DNA from 4 places in the Rhizobium sp. BK312 genome. Region 3 is predicted to be linked to each of the others. Evidence: predicted binding sites of a transcription regulator. Region 3 holds the regulator's gene; each other region holds the start of a gene.
What was found. The regulator LexA, encoded in region 3, represses DNA repair genes until DNA is damaged. The targets are predictions, from matches to a motif close to TGTTCNNNNTGTGTTCNG.

Region 1: the regulator LexA is predicted to act here: its motif matches at 2,555-2,572, upstream of FHT85_RS15960 (2'-5' RNA ligase family protein).
Region 2: the regulator LexA is predicted to act here: its motif matches at 1,074-1,091, upstream of recA (recombinase RecA).
Region 4: the regulator LexA is predicted to act here: its motif matches at 2,884-2,901, upstream of dinB (DNA polymerase IV).

Annotation. Positions count from the first base shown of each region.
Region 1 covers NZ_JACHZP010000005.1:227,295-232,117, reverse strand. The annotation lists gene FHT85_RS15980 (FAD-dependent monooxygenase) at 1-846, shown strand, start outside; gene mug (G/U mismatch-specific DNA glycosylase) at 976-1,554, shown strand; gene FHT85_RS15970 (methylated-DNA--[protein]-cysteine S-methyltransferase) at 1,601-2,164, opposite strand; gene FHT85_RS15965 (hypothetical protein) at 2,304-2,441, opposite strand; gene FHT85_RS15960 (2'-5' RNA ligase family protein) at 2,653-3,264, shown strand; gene FHT85_RS15955 (SulP family inorganic anion transporter) at 3,274-4,823, opposite strand, start outside.
Region 2 covers NZ_JACHZP010000001.1:156,010-160,832, reverse strand. The annotation lists gene FHT85_RS00825 (carbohydrate kinase family protein) at 1-910, opposite strand, end outside; gene recA (recombinase RecA) at 1,150-2,235, shown strand; gene alaS (alanine--tRNA ligase) at 2,410-4,823, shown strand, end outside.
Region 3 covers NZ_JACHZP010000009.1:101,886-106,708, reverse strand. The annotation lists gene FHT85_RS30600 (DUF4131 domain-containing protein) at 1-389, shown strand, start outside; gene FHT85_RS23625 (ComEC/Rec2 family competence protein) at 459-2,258, shown strand; gene lexA (transcriptional repressor LexA) at 2,239-2,961, opposite strand; gene FHT85_RS23615 (VOC family protein) at 3,382-4,269, shown strand; gene kdsA (3-deoxy-8-phosphooctulonate synthase) at 4,266-4,823, shown strand, end outside.
Region 4 covers NZ_JACHZP010000004.1:12,416-17,238, reverse strand. The annotation lists gene FHT85_RS12405 (Orn/Lys/Arg decarboxylase N-terminal domain-containing protein) at 1-1,634, shown strand, start outside; gene FHT85_RS12400 (GNAT family N-acetyltransferase) at 1,656-2,216, shown strand; gene FHT85_RS12395 (hypothetical protein) at 2,255-2,572, opposite strand; gene dinB (DNA polymerase IV) at 2,940-4,055, shown strand; gene FHT85_RS12385 (helix-turn-helix transcriptional regulator) at 4,069-4,823, opposite strand, start outside.

The DNA.
Region 1 (4,823 bases), on a different contig from region 3:
ACAGGGCCGATCGGCGTGATGCTGACGGAGCGGCAGTTGAGAACCTCGAGCGAGCCGAGCTTCAGCGATCTCCGCGACGCTCTTATCGCCGTCTTTGGCACCGATTATGGTGCGCATAACCCCCACTGGATTTCGAGATTTACGGATGCAGTGCGACAGGCAGCATCCTATCGCAAGGGCCGTGTGCTGCTCGCCGGGGACGCCGCGCATATCCATCCCCCGGATGGCGGACAGGGTCTCAATATCGGTGTGCAGGATGCCGTAAACCTCGGATGGAAACTGGCCCAGGTGATCAAGGGTATATCGCCGGAAAGCCTGCTCGATACCTATCACGCCGAGCGTCATCCGATCGCTGCCCGGGTGCTGCGCAATATCCTGGTCTCGGTCGCGCTCCGCCGCCCCGACGACCGCACGCAGATCCTCCGTGAGACCATGGCCGAATGCCTCGCCATGGATGAGCCGCGCCGGCGCTACGCCGCGATGATGTCCGGCCTGGATATCCACTACGATCTTGGCGAGGGACATCCGCTGCTCGGCCGCCGCATGCCCGATCTTGACCTCACCGCCGCCCATGGTCCGCTGCGGCTCTTGCTGCACGGAGGCCAGCCTGTGCTGCTCAATCTTGGCGTGCCCGAGAGCTTCGATATCGCCCCTTGGGCGGATCGGGTGCAATCGATCAACGCCCAATATGCCGGGCCGTGGGAGCTTCCAGCGATCGGCGCGGTTGATGCACCCACTGCGGTATTGATACGGCCGGATGGATATGTTGCCTGGGTTGGAGAGGAGACCCAGTTGGAGCTTCCGGAGGCGCTGACCACGTGGTTCGGCCCGCCCACTGTTGTGTGATGCGTGAAGGCCGGCAGGATTCGGGCAGGCAAGGGCGGATCAGGCCTCTTATCCCTTGGCCGCCCGGGCGCTTATCGGCTAGCGTGACGAAGGCGGCGCGCTCGCCGCCGCTTTCGCAGGAAATCCGAGATGCAGGATGATGCCCCAACGAAGACCCTGAATGAGCCGATAGACATACCGGAGCAAGCAAGCGGGCTTGCCGAAATCCTGGCACCTGATCTTTCCGTGGTCTTTTGCGGATTGAATCCCGCGCTGACCGCGCATCGCGACGGGCATAACTTCTCGAGCCGCAGCAACCGCTTCTGGCGGGTCCTGCACCTTGCCGGCTTCACCCCTCGCCTGCTGCGGGCGGAGGAAGAGCGCGAGATGCTGCAATATGGCCTCGGCCTGACATCGGCGGTCTCCCGCCCGACGAAAAGCGCCAGCGAGCTGAAAAGGAGCGATTATATTGCCGCCGCTCCAGTGCTCGAAGAAAAGATCAGGAAGTTCACGCCGGCCAATCTGGCGTTTCTCGGCAAAGCGGCCTATGCCGCCATCAGCCTGCGGGCCAATGTCGAATGGGGGCGGCAAGCGGAAAAATTTGCGGGCGCTTCGATTTGGGTGGTACCGAACCCGAGCGGCCTCAACAGGGCCTTCGATCTGGCGAAACTGACAGAGCACTATCGCGAGGTGAAATGGGCGATTGAACAGAGCGGTTTCACTCAGTAACCGCCCTCCCGGTCCATCTTGCTTACTCCTCGGGCCGCTTTGTGGCCTAAAACCCCAGCGACTGCTGCACCGGTTTTGGCGGCGCGAGCTGAACGCCTTCCAGCTCCAGCATGCGAGCCTTGGAGTTGGAACCGCCCGGCGCGGAAAAACCGCCGATCTTGCCGCCTGCCGCCAGAACGCGATGGCAGGGAATGATCAACGCCACCGGGTTCTTCGCCATGGCCTGCCCGACATCGCGCGCAGCTTCCGGCCCTGCGCCAAGCTGCTTGGCCAATGTGCCGTAGGTCGTCGTGTGGCCCCAGCCGACCTGTCGGGCGGCATCGTAGATTTGCCTGAAAAAGGCATCCTGCTCGCCGAGATCGAGCGTGACGTCGGAAAAATCGATCTCCTCGCCCGCGAAATAGCGCTTCACCTTGGCAACCACTGCCGCGATGTCCGCGCTTGGGGTCCCGGGCTGCGCATTCGGCAAACGGCGCAGAAGCAGGCGCTCGGTCGCGCCCGCATCCTTCGTCGGCAATTGAAAACGCAGCACGCCGACATCATTCCAGGCAATGCCGCAGAAGCCGCCGGCGGTCTCGAAGATCAGGTAATTCTGGCTTGTCTCGTTCATGACGAAACCTCCCGTGTTTCCACTTGCCATGAAAATCGTCCTCGGAAGCGTCGAATTCAACCCGTTTCTTGCGAGGAAGGAGAATTGCCACCGTTTTGATGTCGGCGGCGCGGCTCTGAGACAATCGCGAGCGCGGATATCAATATCCGCCGCCGGTTGGAGGAGCGTTCAGCGTCATGCCGCCACCACTATTGCGCTCGCCGGATGTCGAGCAGGAAGCGATACCAAAGCCGATGAGAGCGAAAACAACGGCCGCAAAGACTGATCTGGTGAACATGATCGTGATTCCTTTGAGTGAAAATGGGCACGCATGCCCGAACCTGGAATGAACAGATCAGGTCGTCCTTTTATTCGATCGCTTTTTGAAACGAGGGATGTCGCCATTCTAAGTGTTCTTGTTTTGTTCTTGAAATCATAGCCATTGAGGCATATGCTTTGGAGATCGGAAAACAAAAGGAGGCAGAGCCAAACCGGCTTTGAATAAAGCCATGCAGCATGTCGATCAGTTGTCATTTAATCTCGGCAAACCGCCTATTAATCGCGAGGGTAAAAGCCCGCCAAAACGCCGGCAAGCACTCTACTTTGCCGCGTTGCCAGACCCGGAAATCGCTAGATTGGCCGCTGAAATGACCGTCGACCAAAGTCGACGAAACAGGTTGATGCGCACAGCGAGAAAGCAGGATCTTTACCATGCCTCTATCTATCCCATCGATATTGTCTCCCGCTCGCAGGAAGAAGCCACCTTCGCTGCGTTGGAGGCCGGGTCAACCATTTGCTTAAAATCGTTTCCCTTAATATTCGATCGGGCAGGCACATTCGGCAACGGCAACAACCGTCAATATGTACTCTGGTGCAGGGACGGAAACGAGGGACTAGCGACACTTCGCCGAGAATTGGATGCTGCAATGCAAAGCATGGGCTTCGAAAGCGGCATATCCAAATCGTTCCAACCTCACATGACGCTGTTTTATTGCAACCACATTCTTTCCGAAGTGATTTTGGAAGCGCCGATCGCTTGGACGGTCAAAACGTTCACGCTGGTCAACAGCTTTCAAGGCGACGGCGAACATGGCCATGTCTGGCATTGGCCATTATTCTAAATCTGGCGCTTACGGTTTCGGAACAGGTTCAACTGTCGCCATCACAGCCGCCACGGCATCATCGACGCTGAAGCTGCAGCGCTTGTCGACATCGGCGACGCCCGCGACCGTCATGAGATCGCGAACCCGGTCATGCACCCGAGCAAACTGTAGACGGAGACCGGCGCGCTGCATGGCGCCGTCGAACTCCATCAAGGCGTCCATCGCCGTGCTGTCGATATCGGAGCTTTCCTCCAGGCTGAGGATGACGGCCCGCAATCCGACTTCACTGCGGCTGCCGGACAATATCTCGCCGAAGATCGTATCGGCATTGCCGAAAAACAGGGTTTCGCCGGGGCGCCAGATGGCGATGCCCGGTATCTCGGCGGCGTCGTCATGCCTGCTGACATCGACGAAGTCATGGCTGTTGTCGAGCCGTCCCAAACGGGCGATATACGGGGATGCCAAGCGATGCATCATGGCAGCGAGCGAAAGGGCGATTGCCAGCAGCATGCCATTGAGCACGCCGAAAGCGAGCACGCCGACGGCGGCGCCCAGTGCCACGTAGAAATCGCGACGCAGACGGCGCAGCCGCAGGATGGGGCTGGGGTCGAGCGCATGCGTCAGAGCCGCGATCACGACGGCGGCCAGCACCGGCTCCGGCAGAAGCGCCACCAGTGGTCCCGCACAGGCAATCAGGATCGCCAAGCCGATTGCAGCGAAAACGGTCGTCGCCCGCGTCTTTGCCCCCGCGGCCTCACTGGCGAAGCCTGCGGAAAAACCCGCACCGACCGGCATACCCTGAACGACGGCACTGGCAATATTGGCGGCGCCCAGCGCACCAAGCTCGCGATTGATCTCCAGCGTCTCGCCATAACGCAGGGCGAGTGCACGCATCGTGCCCCAGGATTCAGCAAAGAGGATGAGGACAAGAGGCACGGTGAATTGCACCAGCCGCGAATAAGCAGCCCAGCCGGCGTCCGGCAGCGAGGGCCATTGCGGCAGGATCTCGATCGGGCCGACCAGCTTGACGCCATGGCCTTCCAGACCGAACAGATAGGAGGCGAAGATGCCGGCAGCCAGCACAAAGAAGGCGGCGGGAATGCCGGGCAATCGCTTCAGCAGCAACAATGCCGCTAGCGCGACCACGCCTACCGCGACACTGATCAGGTTCCACTGCATGACAGCGCCGAAGAGTGCGGTCGCGTAAGCCAAGATATTCGAGCCTTGCACAGGCACACCAACGAGGATCGGCAGCTGATGCAGGATGATGGTGATCGCCAATCCGAGTGCGAAGCCGCGCAGGACCGGCCGCGAGATGAAACCGGTAATGCCGCCGAGGCGCAAGGTACCGGCGATGACGAAAAGAATGCCGGCGAGCGCCACGGCGACCGTGGCAAGCCCCGCCTTGATCGTCACATCACCCGGCACGACGGCCAATGTGGCGGCGAGAATGGCAGCGGATGAGGATGTGGGGGAGACGATGGCAAAGCGGCTGCGGCCGAATATGGCATAGATGAGACATCCGACGATGCCGGCGAGGATCGCACGATGCGGCGGCAGGCCGGCGATGCCGGCGT
Region 2 (4,823 bases), on a different contig from region 3:
GCACTGTCTTTAGCAGCTCGGGAGAGAGATTTTCTGCCGTCGCATAGGGGGACTGGACGGTGATTGCCGCCGCTGCCGCGCCATGACGGACGGCTTCTGCGAGATCGTGGCCGGCCATCAGCGCCGAAAGAACGCCGGAGGCAAGCGAGTCTCCCGCACCGGTGACATCGGCGACATCTTCGACGATAGGCGGCTGTAAGCTGACCACGATATCACGCGAGAATGCGATCAGGGGGCGCTTGCCACGCGTGATCACGCCGTTGCGCAGGCCGAGCGCCCGCAAAGCGCTCACCCATTCGCGTGGGTCTTCCGGGCGCATTTCAGTCAACGCCGCGGCTTCGGCTTCGTTGAGGAACAAGTGGTCGATGCCGGCAAGGCTTGGCTTCAGCCGCACCACTTTTGCCGGCGAGATAGCGATAGCGGCGACCGGTTTGCCGCATAGGGCAGCTCTTGCCGCAATTGCGCCTAAGGTTTCGGCCGGCAGATTGGCGTCGCAGAGAATGAGGTCGGTTTCATCGAAGGCATCGCGAACGGCGCGAATCGCGAGGCGTCGCGGAACGAAGAGCTTGTAGAGCTCCATATCGGCAAGCGCGATGACCAGATTGCCGTCATTCTCGAGGATCGCGGTATAGCTCGGCGTCTTGCGATCGAGGAAGACAAAGGGCTTGTCGTCGATGCCGGCGTGGCTTGCAGCCTCGGCCACCATTTCGCCGGAGGGGTCGCCGCCGCGCGGCGAGATCAGCTTTACGTCGAAGCCGAGACGGGCGAGATTTCGCGCCGCATTGAAGCCGCCGCCGCCGGGCTCCTCGAACCATGCGCCGGGGTTGCTGGCGCCGGGCGCCGTCTCGCCGAAGATGCGGCCACGCCGGTCTATATGGGCGCCGCCGAGAACGAGAATCTTTTTCGCCATAGGGTTATCCTCAGCAGTCGAAAAGACGAATCGAGCGGGGCGGCGACATGCGTGAATTGGCCGCTCCATAACCGTAAGTATCTGGGAAGAAAGAAGAAAACAAAAGTAGAACGGAAATCATTTTATCTTTTTCTTTCAATTGCTTGTTGTGCTCTTGCGATAAGAGAACAAATAGAGTACAGAATTCTCATCGGCGGCGACATTGCTAGAGCGGCTTCAATAACCTAAAGGTGGATCGAATGTCTCAGAATTCTTTGCGGCTTGTAGAGGACAAATCGGTGGATAAAAGCAAGGCACTTGAAGCGGCACTCTCTCAAATTGAGCGGTCGTTCGGCAAGGGCTCGATCATGAAGCTCGGCTCCAACGAGAACGTGGTCGAAATCGAAACGGTTTCCACCGGCTCTCTGAGCCTCGATATCGCTCTCGGCATTGGCGGCTTGCCGAAGGGGCGCATCATCGAAATCTACGGGCCGGAAAGCTCGGGTAAGACGACTTTGGCCCTGCAGACCATTGCAGAGGCACAGAAAAAGGGTGGCATCTGCGCCTTCGTGGACGCGGAACATGCGCTCGATCCGGTCTATGCCCGCAAGCTCGGCGTCGACCTGCAGAACCTGTTGATCTCGCAGCCGGATACCGGCGAACAGGCGCTTGAAATCACCGATACACTGGTGCGCTCCGGCGCGATCGACGTCCTCGTCGTCGACTCCGTTGCGGCGTTGACGCCGCGCGCCGAAATCGAAGGCGAAATGGGCGACAGCCTGCCGGGCCTGCAGGCCCGCCTGATGAGCCAGGCGCTGCGCAAGCTCACGGCTTCCATCTCGAAGTCCAACACCATGGTGATCTTCATCAACCAGATCCGCATGAAGATCGGCGTCATGTTCGGCTCGCCGGAAACGACGACGGGCGGTAACGCGCTGAAGTTCTACGCCTCGGTTCGCCTCGATATCCGCCGCATTGGCGCTGTCAAGGAGCGCGAAGAGGTGATCGGCAACCAGACGCGCGTCAAGGTCGTCAAGAACAAGATGGCGCCTCCCTTCAAGCAGGTCGAGTTCGACATCATGTATGGCGAAGGCGTTTCCAAGACCGGCGAACTGGTCGATCTCGGCGTCAAGGCCGGCATCGTCGAAAAGTCCGGCGCCTGGTTTTCCTATAACAGCCAGCGTCTCGGCCAGGGCCGCGAGAACGCGAAAATCTTCCTGCGCGACAATCCGGATCTCTCGCGCGAAATCGAATTGTCGCTGCGCCAGAATGCCGGCCTGATCGCCGATCGCTTCCTGCAGAATGGCGGCCCCGATGCCGAGGATGGCGATACCTCTGGCGAATAAAGGCTTCGGGAAGCAATTCCCGACCTAAGATCGAGACCCAAAAGTCGAAACCGGCCGTATTGTCCAAGGGATGTGCGGCCGGTTTTGTTCGTGCGGCTGGACAGCGCCGGGAGCGGACGATAAAAGCCACTGACTTTGATGCAAGTTGCTGAGCGCAGGACTGAAGGGCCCCATATGAGCGGTGTGAATGAAATCCGGTCGACCTTCCTCGACTATTTTAAGAAAAACGGCCACGAGATCGTGCCGTCGAGCCCGCTGGTGCCGCGCAACGATCCGACATTGATGTTCACCAATGCCGGCATGGTGCAGTTCAAGAACGTGTTCACCGGCCTGGAGCAGCGTCCCTATACGACGGCGTCTACCGCGCAGAAATGCGTGCGCGCCGGCGGCAAGCATAACGACCTCGACAATGTCGGCTATACCGCCCGTCATCACACCTTCTTCGAGATGCTCGGCAATTTCTCCTTTGGCGACTATTTCAAGGAGCGCGCCATCGAGCTTGCCTGGAACCTGATCACCAAGGAATTCGGCCTCGATGCCAAGCGCCTGCTGGTCACGGTCTATCACACCGACGACGACGCGTTTAACCTGTGGAAGAAGATTGCCGGTCTTTCCGACGATCGGATCATCCGCATCGCCACCAGCGACAATTTCTGGGCGATGGGCGATACCGGTCCTTGTGGTCCCTGTTCAGAGATCTTCTACGATCACGGCGATCACATCTGGGGCGGCCCTCCCGGCTCTCCGGAAGAAGATGGCGACCGCTTCATCGAGATCTGGAATCTCGTCTTCATGCAGTTCGAGCAGATCACCAAAGAGCAGCGCGTCGACCTGCCGCGTCCGTCGATCGACACCGGCATGGGTCTCGAGCGCGTTGCCGCCGTACTGCAGGGCAAGCATGATAACTACGATATCGACCTGTTCCGCGCGCTGATCGAAGCCTCGGAAGAGGCAACGGGCGTCAAAGCCGAGGGCGAGCATCGCGCCAGCCATCGCGTCATCGCCGATCACCTGCGTTCCTCCGCCTTCCTGATCGCCGATGGCGTGCTGCCGTCGAATGAGGGCCGTGGCTACGTGCTTCGCCGCATCATGCGCCGCGCCATGCGCCACGCGCAACTGCTCGGCGCCAAGGAACCGTTGATGTGGAAGCTGCTGCCGGCGCTTATCCAGCAGATGGGTCGTGCCTATCCGGAGCTGGTGCGCGCCGAAGCGCTGACCTCCGAGACGCTGAAGCTCGAAGAAACCCGTTTCCGCAAAACGCTGGAACGCGGCCTCTCGCTGCTCAATGATGCCACTTCGGACCTTCATAAGGGCGACAGCCTGGACGGCGAGACCGCCTTCAAGCTCTACGACACATATGGCTTCCCGCTCGACCTGACGCAGGATGCGTTGCGCGCCCGCGGCATTGGTGTCGATATCTCAAGCTTTACCGATGCCATGGAGCGCCAGAAGGCCGAGGCGCGCTCGCATTGGACCGGCTCCGGCGACAAGGCGACCGAGACCATCTGGTTTGAGCTCAAGGAAAAGAACGGTGCGACCGAATTCTTGGGCTATGACACGGAATCTGCCGAAGGCGTCATCCAGGCGATCGTCAAGGACGGCGTCGCCGTCGATAGCGCTTCCGTCGGCGACAAGGTGCAGATCGTGGTCAACCAGACACCGTTTTACGGCGAGTCCGGTGGCCAGATGGGTGATACCGGCGTGATCTCCAGCGACCATGGCAAGCTTGTAGTCGGCGATACGCAGAAGAAGGGCGAGGGTCTCTTCGTTCACAGCTCCGAAGTTTCGGAAGGCAAGATCAAGGTAGGCGATGCCGTCGTCCTGACGGTCGATCACAACAGGCGCTCGCGCCTGCGCGCCAACCATTCCGCGACCCATCTGCTGCACGAGGCACTTCGCGAAGTGCTCGGCACCCATGTCGCGCAGAAGGGCTCGCTGGTCGCGCCCGAGCGGCTGCGTTTCGACGTCTCTCATCCGAAGCCGATGTCGGCTGAGGAGCTGAAGGTTGTCGAAGAGATGGCCAACGAGATCATCCTTCAGAATTCGCCCGTTACGACCCGTCTGATGAGCGTCGATGATGCCATTGCGGAAGGAGCGATGGCGCTGTTCGGTGAGAAGTATGGCGATGAAGTCCGCGTCGTGTCGATGGGGCAGGGTGTTCGCGGTGCAAAGTCCGGTAAGCCTTACTCGGTCGAGCTTTGCGGCGGTACGCATGTCTCCGCTACCGGCCAGATCGGTCTCGTGCGCATCCTCGGCGATAGTGCTGTCGGTGCTGGTGTGCGCCGTATTGAAGCTGTGACCGGCGAATCCGCGCTCAGCTATCTTGCCGAGCAGGACGAGCGCGTGAAGAACCTCGCCTCGACGCTGAAGGTACAGCCGGCCGATGTCATCTCGCGCGTCGAAGCGCTGATGGATGAACGCCGCAAGCTGGAACGTGAATTGGCTGATGCCAAGCGCAAGCTTGCCATGGGCGGCAGCCAAGGCGGCTCCGCCGATGCAGTCCGTGAAGTCAACGGCGTCAAGTTCCTCGGCAAACCGGTTTCCGGCGTCGACCCCAAGGATCTCAAGGGCATGGCGGATGAGGCTAA
Region 3 (4,823 bases):
GTGCTGTTCTTTTCGCGCCGATCTATATGGGTTTGGGTGCGATTATCTGGTTCGAGGCGCAAGTCGATCCGCCTCCGCAGGCGTTTCTCGCAGGCCTCGTTCTGTTTGCTTTGGGCTTTTTGCTAAAGCGCGATGCGGGCAGGCTGCTTCATCACACGCTTTTCGCCGGTATGCTCATCTGCCTGGGTATGGCGCTCGCGCAGTGGGAAAGTTGGCGGGTTTCCACTGTCATGCTCGACTCGGCCGTGACGACGACTGTGACCGGGCAGATCGAGCGACGGGAATCCTATGACAATGGGCGCTGGCGCTATGTCGTCCGCGTCGAGGCAACGGAAAAACCCTCTATCCGCCGCGCGCCGCAGCGGGTTACGGTCTTCGTGCGCAAGTAGGCGGAGCCGTTCGATCTGGGAGATCGGGTCCGGGGCCGGGCGCGCCTGACGCCTCCGGCCGGACCGGCATTGACGGGTCTCAACGATTTTGCCTTCAGCTCTTATTTCAACGGCATCGGCGCGAATGGCTTTGCCTACGGAACGCCGGAATTATTATCGCCATCCGGTGACAATGCTGCCGGCTCGTTACTGGATGCGGCCGATATCTGGCTCGCTGGCCTGCGCAACAGCATAGGCGACCGCATCAGGCAAACCTTGCCCGGAGATACCGGCGCCTTTGCAGCAGCGCTTGTCACCGATGAGAGACGTGCGATCTCGAAGGATACGACCGAGGCTCTGAGAATTGCCGGCCTGACCCACATCATCGCAATTTCCGGTCTCAACATGGCGTTGTCGGCTGGCATCTTCTATGTCGGTCTGCGCTATTTGTTCAGCCTGTTTCCCGGTGTCGTCCAGGCTTGGCCGACGAAGAAGTTCGCAGCCTTCGGCGCGCTTCTAACGGTAACGGCCTATTACCTCATTTCCGGATTCGGCGTCTCCGCCGAACGCGCCTTCATCATGATGGCGATCATGCTGGTGGCCGTACTTTTCGACAGGCCATCCATCAGCTTGCGCAATGTGGCGCTCTCAGCCATCGTCATCCTAGTCTTGTCACCGTCTCAGGTACTCGGTCCGAGTTTCCAGATGTCTTACGCCGCTACGCTGGCGCTGGTATCAGGCTATTCGCTCTGGAAACGACGGCGGCATCGCGAAAACATCCTGCCGCGCATCCGTCTGTTAAGTCCGCTACTGTTCATCACGCGCTTCTTTGGGGGCGTGATGTCGACCTCGTTCATCGGTGGTGCGTCGACGGCCATTTTCTCGATCGAGCATTTTCACCGGTTGGCGACATATGGACTTGCTGCCAACCTTGCGGCCATGCCCGTCGTCTCTTTCATCGTCATGCCCTTCGGTATGATGGCGATGCTGCTGATGCCTTTCGGAATCGATGGACCGTTCTGGAAAGTCACCGGTGAGGGACTGGAGCTTGTGATCGCTATTGCAAAAACGGTGGCTGGGTGGGGAGGTGACATTACCTTTGGCCGCCAGCCCGGCTGGCTGATGCCGACTTTCATCGCTGGCTTCCTGATCATGAGCATGCTGCGGACCCGGCTTCGCCATCTGGGCCTGTTGCTGCTGCTGTCATCTGTCGGTGTGGCCGCGTTCGGCTCTGGTGTGCCGAAGCCGGATCTGATGATCTCGGAAGATGGCATTCTCGTTGCCTTGCGCCAGGACGATATCCTCGCCACCAATCGCGAGAGACCGCAGGCCTTCATCTTCGAGCAATGGCAAAAAGCACTGGTCGCAGCCGAACATCAACCGCCGACCATGCTTCCGACCGATAGCCGGCTTCCGCAGATCAGCAAGACGGATCGGCATAAGCGACTAAATAACGAGGAGCAGAAGGCAGTCCGCATCGCAATGGAAGAAGCTTTGGACCGCACCATGCAAGGCAGCTTTGCCTGTCAGAAGGGAGCATGGTGCCTCGCCATGCTCGAAAACGGCGCGATATTGGTCACCATCGAGAACGCAGCCTATCTGCCCGCGGCTTGCGACACCGGGAATATTATCGTGACGCCAATCCGGCTGCGGCTGGACCATTGCCGTTCCGGAGCAACGCTCATAACCGGTGCGACATTGCGTAAAACCGGCTCCATCGAAATGGTGCTTACCTCAGACAAGCCTATTATATCAGCCGCATTCAACAACCCGCAGCGCCCATGGACCAGGCATCGAACCTATGATTGGCGCACCGGCAAATTTGACGCGCCAATTGCGAAGGCACCACCAGTCCTGGACAATTCACCGGTCAGTGATAGCGACGAATAAGGCCGACGAGCTTGCCCTGAACCTTGACGCGATCCGGCCCGAAGATGCGGGTTTCATAGGCTGGGTTCGCGGCCTCCAGCGCGATGGAGGCACCCTTGCGACGGAAGCGCTTCAAGGTAGCTTCTTCATCGTCGACGAGTGCAACGACGATATCGCCGGGATTGGCCGTGGTCGAATTGCGGATAATGACCGTATCGCCGTCGAAAATTCCGGCGTCGATCATCGAATCTCCTCGAACTTCAAGCGCATAATGTTCGCCGGAGCCGAGCATGTCGGCGGGAACTGTAATGTCGTGCGTATTGTTCTGGATGGCCGAGATCGGAACGCCGGCGGCGATGCGGCCCATCACAGGTACGGACGCCGAGCCGTTGTGATCGTCATTTGCCACTTTCGACGGAGCAGGCGGGGCAACGGGCTGTGGCTTGCCGAGGCTGCCCTCGATGACGCTGGGCGAAAAACCGCGGCGCTGTTGCAGGCTCGGATTATAGGCGTCGGGAAGCTTGATGACTTCGAGCGCTCTGGCCCGGTTCGGCAGTCGGCGGATGAAACCTCGCTCCTCTAGCGCCGTGATCAGGCGGTGAATGCCGGATTTGGATGCCAGATCCAGTGCATCCTTCATCTCGTCGAAGGATGGCGGAACACCGGATTCCTTCATGCGTTCGTGAATGAAGAGAAGCAGTTCCTGCTGCTTGCGCGTCAACATCGTCTTGGAACCCCAGAATCAAGAAAAGCCGTGAAACAAATCCAGAACGGACACTATATGTTCCATATGTGTTCCGCAAGTGCTTAAATTTCGGTAAAGCCTTGTGGGGTCAGTTAAATAATTACCATTTGCGAATAGATCGGATCGGAACATCGAGGCGCCATATCTGCGTTAACCCATGGAAAAATATGAGAAATGCCGCTCTGTTCGCTTCCAGGGCCTTGTCGTTCAGTCCGTGCGCCCAGCATTTGGATCAAAGTGCCACACTACTGCATAAGCCGGCTATGGGAGAGAATCAGCAATCACGTTTGCGAGATCGCCTTCAATCCATGTCGTGTGCTTCGGGATGTTCCGTCCTTCCATCTTGAATTGCTTGGGGGATGGGCGCAAATCTGCTTCCGCAAGCAAACAGGAGAAGCCATGATTTCGTCTCCGCATCCGCTGGATCATCTCGTGCTGCCGACCGTCAATATCGCTCTGGCGCGCGAACGCCTCGGCAAGCTCGGTTTCACGGTGGCTCCAGATGCGCGCCATCCCTTTGGCACTCAGAATGCCTGCGTCTTCCTTGCCGATAAAACCTATCTCGAACCTCTGGGCGTCGCATCTCCGGAGCAATGCGAGAAGAGCATCGTGGATGGCAATGTTTTCGTCGCGCGCGATCAGGCTTATCGTTTCCGGGTGGGGGATGATGGCTTCTCGGCCGTGGTATTCGGTACGGATGATGCGGTGGCGGATGACAAGCGTTTCAACGCGGCGGCGATTTCGGCGGGGCGAATGCTGGATTTCTCCCGTCCGATGAAGATGCCGGATGGAACCGAAACCACGGCAGGCTTTCGTCTTGCCTTTGCCGCCGATCTGCGCGCGCCGGATTTTCTCGCTTTCTGCTGTCAGCGCATCAATCCGCTGCCGGCTGATCGCAGCGCGCTCGAGCGTCACGAGAACGGCGTGACTGGTATCGCGCGGGTAGCGCTTTGCGCGCCGAAGCCGGCGGTCTATCGCGGTTTCTTCGAAGAGGTTGTCGGCGCCCCACGCATTATGGAGCATTCCTTTGGCCTGACAATCAGGACTGCCAATGCCGATCTGGAGATTTTGACGCCGGAAGGAATGGAGGCATTCTATGATCTGCCTGTTCGCACGAATGATCCGGGGCTCAGGGCGCGGGCAATCCTTTTCAAAACGCGCGATCTTTCCGTGACATCGTCGCATTTCACTGCTAACGGCGTCACCTATACGCGTAAGAACAATCGTCTATTGGCGAGGTTGGCGCCCGGTCAGGGCGCATTGTTCGCCTTTGAGGAGATAAAATGAGCACAAATTCCGAAGTCACCGTCGGCGAGGGTGCCTCCAAGGTCCTTTTTTCCAATACTGCAAAGCTGTCGCTGATCGCCGGTCCCTGCCAGATGGAAAGCCGCGACCATGCTTTCATGGTTGCCGGCGTTTTGAAGGAACTTTGCGGCAAGCTGGGCATCGGCCTCGTCTACAAGTCCTCCTTCGACAAGGCGAACCGCACATCGCTGTCTGGCAAGCGCGGCATCGGGCTGGAAAAGGCGCTGGAGGTTTTTGAAGACCTGAAGAAGGAATATGGCTTCCCGGTCCTGACCGACATCCACACGGAAGAGCAGTGCGCCATCGTTTCCAAGACGGTCGATATCCTGCAGATCCCAGCTTTCCTGTCGCGCCAGACGGACCTTTTGGTTGCCGCTGCCAAGACCGGCCGCGTGGTCAACGTCAAGAAGGGCCAGTTCCTGGCGCCATGGGATATGAAGAACGTGCTTGCCAAGCTGAACGAAAGCGGCAATCCGAATATTCTTCTTTGCGAGCGCGGCGCCTCCTTTGGCTACAATACGCTTGTTTCCGACATG
Region 4 (4,823 bases), on a different contig from region 3:
CGCTCGTCACCGATGGCGACCTCGTGCTGTTCGATCGCAACAATCACAAGGCCGCCCATCACGGCGCCCTGATGATCTCGGGCGGCATTCCGGTCTATCTGCCGACCAGACGCAATCCCTATGGCCTGATCGGTCCCATGGATTTCGCTGAAATGGACGAGGACGCGCTGCGCGAGCGCATCCGCACCCATCCGCTGGTGAAAGATCCGGAGGCCTACAAGAAGCCTCGCCCGTTCCGCGTCGCGGTCGTGGAGCAATGCACCTATGACGGCACCATCCACAATGCCGAAATGATCCTCAAGCGGATCGGACATCTCTGCGACTACATCCTCTTTGACGAGGCCTGGGCGGGCTTCATGAAATTTCACCCGCTCTATGCCGGGCGCTTTGCCATGGGTCTTTCCGACCTCGGCCCGGATGCGCCGGGCATCATCGCCACGCAATCCACCCATAAGCAGCTGGCAAGCTTCTCACAGGCTTCCCAGATCCACATGAAGGACAGGCACATCACTGGCCAGAAGCGCCGCGTGGAGCACCGACGCTTCAACGAAAGCTTCATGCAGCACGCCTCGACATCGCCCTTCTATCCGCTCTTCGCCTCGCTCGACGTGGGCGCGCAGATGATGAAGGGGCGCTCGGGCGAAGTGCTTTGGGACGACACGATCCGCCTCGGCATCGAGCTGCGCAAGAAAATCCGCGCCGTGCGTCGCGAATTCGAGGAGAAGGAGCATCGTCCCGAACGCCGTTGGTTCTTCGAGCCTTTCGTGCCAGACCGCGTTGCGATCCCGGATGTGGCGAGCCCAGGCGCCGTGCATGACGTGCCGTGGGAAAGCGTCGCGACCGACCAGCTCGCCACCAATCCCGCCTTCTGGCACCTGACGCCCGATGCGGCATGGCACGGCTTTTCCGGCATGGAACCGGGTTTTGCCATGACGGACCCGAACAAGCTTACCCTGCTGACACCGGGCTTTGATCGCCGAACGGGGAAATACACAGAACACGGCATACCGGCGCCGGTGGTTGCGCAATATCTGCGTGAAAACCGTATCGTCGCGGAAAAGAACGATCTCAATTCGCTGCTCTTCCTCCTTACCCCCGGTGTCGAAGCCAGCAAGGCCGGCACTTTGATTAGCGGCCTTGTCGCCTTCAAGAAGCTTCATGACGACAATGCGCTACTGGAAGAAGCAATTCCGGAATTCTATCGCCGCCGTCCGGGCCGTTATGCGGGCGTGCGCCTGCGCGATCTCTGCGCTGAGATGCATAATTTCTTCCGCCAGGCCGATGTGAGCGCGCTGCAGACGAAGCAGTTTTCCGCCGAACACCTGCCGCCGATCGCCATGTCGCCGCATGATGCTGCACGTTGCCTTGTTCGCAACGATGTCGACTATCTGCCGATCGACGCCATTGCCGGCCGCATCGCAACGACGCCCTTCGTCGTCTATCCTCCGGGTATCGCGACCATCGTGCCGGGCGAGCGCCTGACGGAGCAGGCAAAGCCCATGATCGACTATCTCAAGATGTTTGAAACCTGCTTCAACACCTTCCCCGGTTTCGAGGTGGAAATTCAAGGCCTCTATCGCGAGATTGATGCAGCCGGCAAAATCCGGCTCTATACCTACGTCGTCGCGGAATAGGCTTGGAATTCAGGTTCGGACATGAAGCAGGATAAAACAATCATCGTTCGCCCGTCCCGGGAGAGCGACGTCGATGCCATGCTGGCAATCTATCGCCGCCATATTCACCGCGGCGTCGAGGCTGGAGTTGATGATAGCGATACGCCGCAGCCGGACGATCTGCGCGAACGGCGCAAGAATTTGAAGGACAAACGCTTCCCGCATGTCGTTGCGATCGAGGGTGAGAAGGTCGTCGGCTATGCCTATGTGGTGCTGTTCCGCAAGCGTCCGGCCTATCGCTATACCGTCAAGCATTCGATCTATGTGCATCACGACCATGTTGGCCAAGGCGTCGGGAGCCTGCTCATGCGCGGACTGATCGACGCCTGTGCCGCGGCCGGTTTCCGGCAGATGATCGGCTATATCGATGCCGACAACGCGGCGTCGCTGGCCTTGCACGAGCGCTTCGGCTTCGTTCGCGTCGGCCTGCTGCCGGCGGTTGCCTATCGTTACGGCCGCTGGGCCGACACCGTGATGGTCCAGCGCTCGCTCGGTCCCGGCTCAACCACGCAGCCGCCTCCGCCGCCGCTCTCCACCCGCTGAAGCAGAAGGGGTTGTTGCCGGCCGGCAAAGCCGCTGGCTTATACGGGCTGCTGCATTGGAGCCGGCATGAAGCCCAAAACAAAGTCTATGACCTTCGACGAGGACATTTCGCAGGGCTTGAGGACGAGGCTTGCTTCGGAGAGCACATAGAGATTGAAGCTGACGATATCGGCCCCGCCAAGCTCCTCGCCATAGAGCCAAACTCGCTTCTCGTCAGGCGATCGCTTTACCGTCACACCCCAGGGGCGATCTTGAAAGCGCCCCTCCGAATAGCCGTCAGACAGCTTCGCAAGCGCATGTTCGAAGTCCGACAATTCGGACGCCAGCAGCGCGTCGTTCGTCATGGCGCCAGGCATTCGTCACATATGCCGCAGCCGTCCTCATCCATCTTCCGTGCCGATCGGTGCCTTCGGCAGCATAGGCACGCGGTTCCGCTAGATCGAGATTCCTCGTCATGCTCGGGCGGAAGGATTTCCATCGGCAGGTCGGAAAGGGGTTCGGTTGCGTTTTGGCCCATCTTGAGGCTCCGTATTGGGGGATGGACAACAGATAAGAAGCCTCGAAGGCATCTCAAGGTGGCACTTGCGAATGACTGTCACAGAGCGATTTTCCCGCGTCTCTCCGGTACGACAACGGAGCCGGTTTGATATCGTGATCAGGGATGATATGTTCTGTATTTGTTTCAGATTCTATAATTGAAGAGTCCATGCTTGAACCTGCAGCATGATGACCGAGATCGTCATGAACGACACCAACACAAACCCTGTTCGGAAGATCATCCATGTCGATATGGATGCATTCTATGCGTCGGTCGAACAGCGAGACAATCCCGAGCTGCGCGGCAAGCCGCTTGCGGTCGGCGGGTCTGCGGCACGCGGCGTGGTCGCGGCCGCAAGCTACGAGGCCCGCGCCTTCGGGGTTCACTCGGCGATGCCTTCGATCACGGCGAAGCGCAAATGCCCGGACCTGATTTTCGTGCCGCCGCGCTTCGACGTCTACAGGGCAGTGTCGCAGCAGATCCGCGAAATCTTCGCCGAATATACTTCGATGATCGAGCCGCTCTCGCTCGACGAGGCCTATCTCGACGTCACCCAGAACCACAAGGGCATGGAGATCGCCACCGAGATCGCGCTGGAGATCCGGACCAAGATCAAGCAGGTCACTGGTCTCAATGCTTCTGCCGGCATTTCCTACAACAAGTTCCTCGCCAAGATGGCAAGTGACCTCAATAAGCCCAATGGTCAGGCTGTCATTACGCCGAAGAACGGGCCGGCCTTCGTCGAAACGCTTCCCGTCAAGAAATTCCATGGCGTCGGACCAGCGACCGCCGAGCGGATGCACAAACTCGGCATCGAAACAGGGCTAGACCTGAAGTCGAAATCCCTCGCCTTCCTGCAGGAGCATTTCGGAAAGGCAGGCCCATATTTCTACGGTATCGCCCGCGGCATCGACGAGCGCCAGGTAAAGCCCGACCGGATCCGCAAATCCATTGGCGCGGAAGATACGTTCGCCGAGGATATCGACGATCTCGAGCTGGCGACGGCAGAGTTGCGGCCCTTAGCACAGAAGGTCTGGCGCTACTGCGAAATAAGCGGTTTCAGCGCCAAGACGGTGACCGTGAAGATCAAATATTCGGACTTTACCCAGGCGACACGCAGTCGGACAAGCTCCTTGCCGGTCGCAGACGGCGGCGCCGTTCTTGAGACAGCCTCGGCGCTTCTGGCAACCGTTCACCCGTTTGCCCGGCCGATCCGGCTGCTTGGCATCACGCTTTCTTCCTTGACAAACGAAGAGGCCGACGATGGGAGATCACAGCCTCAGCTCGATCTTGGCATCTGAAGGAGGCCACCGCTCAGCAAGACCGCTTGCGCTTCATCATCGCGTTCAGCTTCTCCACCCCGGCTTCGTCGACGGGTGTATAGACGATCATGCGGTCGTCATTGCTGGGGCTTGCCCACCAATTGTTGGATTGCAGCGGCAGGATCGTGCCATCCGCCAGCCGAAAACGCTTCACGGTATTCTCGATGCCCTTGAGCTGATAGCGATCCCAGACGATGCGGAACTGATCGGAAGCGCTCATATAGCGTTCCAATTGCCGCTCCCAGCTCGGATCATCGAGATGCTCGGCCATAGAGGCACGAAACAGCGCTGCCATATTGGCCAGCATCTCGTCGGGATCGGCCTGGCTTGCGCGCCAGACAGGATTGACGAGGGATAGATAGATGCAGTTCCGGTCCTCGGGCGGAAGGGCATCCAGATCGACGCCGACAAGACGGCGATAGGCCTCGTTGAAACCGCGTATATTATAGCGCTTCGTCTGGATAAGAGCCGGATAGGGACAGAGATGATCGAGAATGCGCTGGCTTGCCTCGGTGAGCGGCTCGCAGACGCGAGGATTTTCAAGGCGAGGCGGAACCGGCAGATTGGCCAGTCTGAACAGGTGCTCCGTCTCGACTTCGTTGAATTCCAAAGCATGCGCGACGGAGAGAAGCACGCGCGGCGACACGCGGATCGGCCGGCCCTGTTCCAGCTTGGTATACCAGGTAATGCCGATGTCGGCGCGCGAGGCTACTTCCTCCCGCCGCAATCCGGGTGTACGAATCCGTC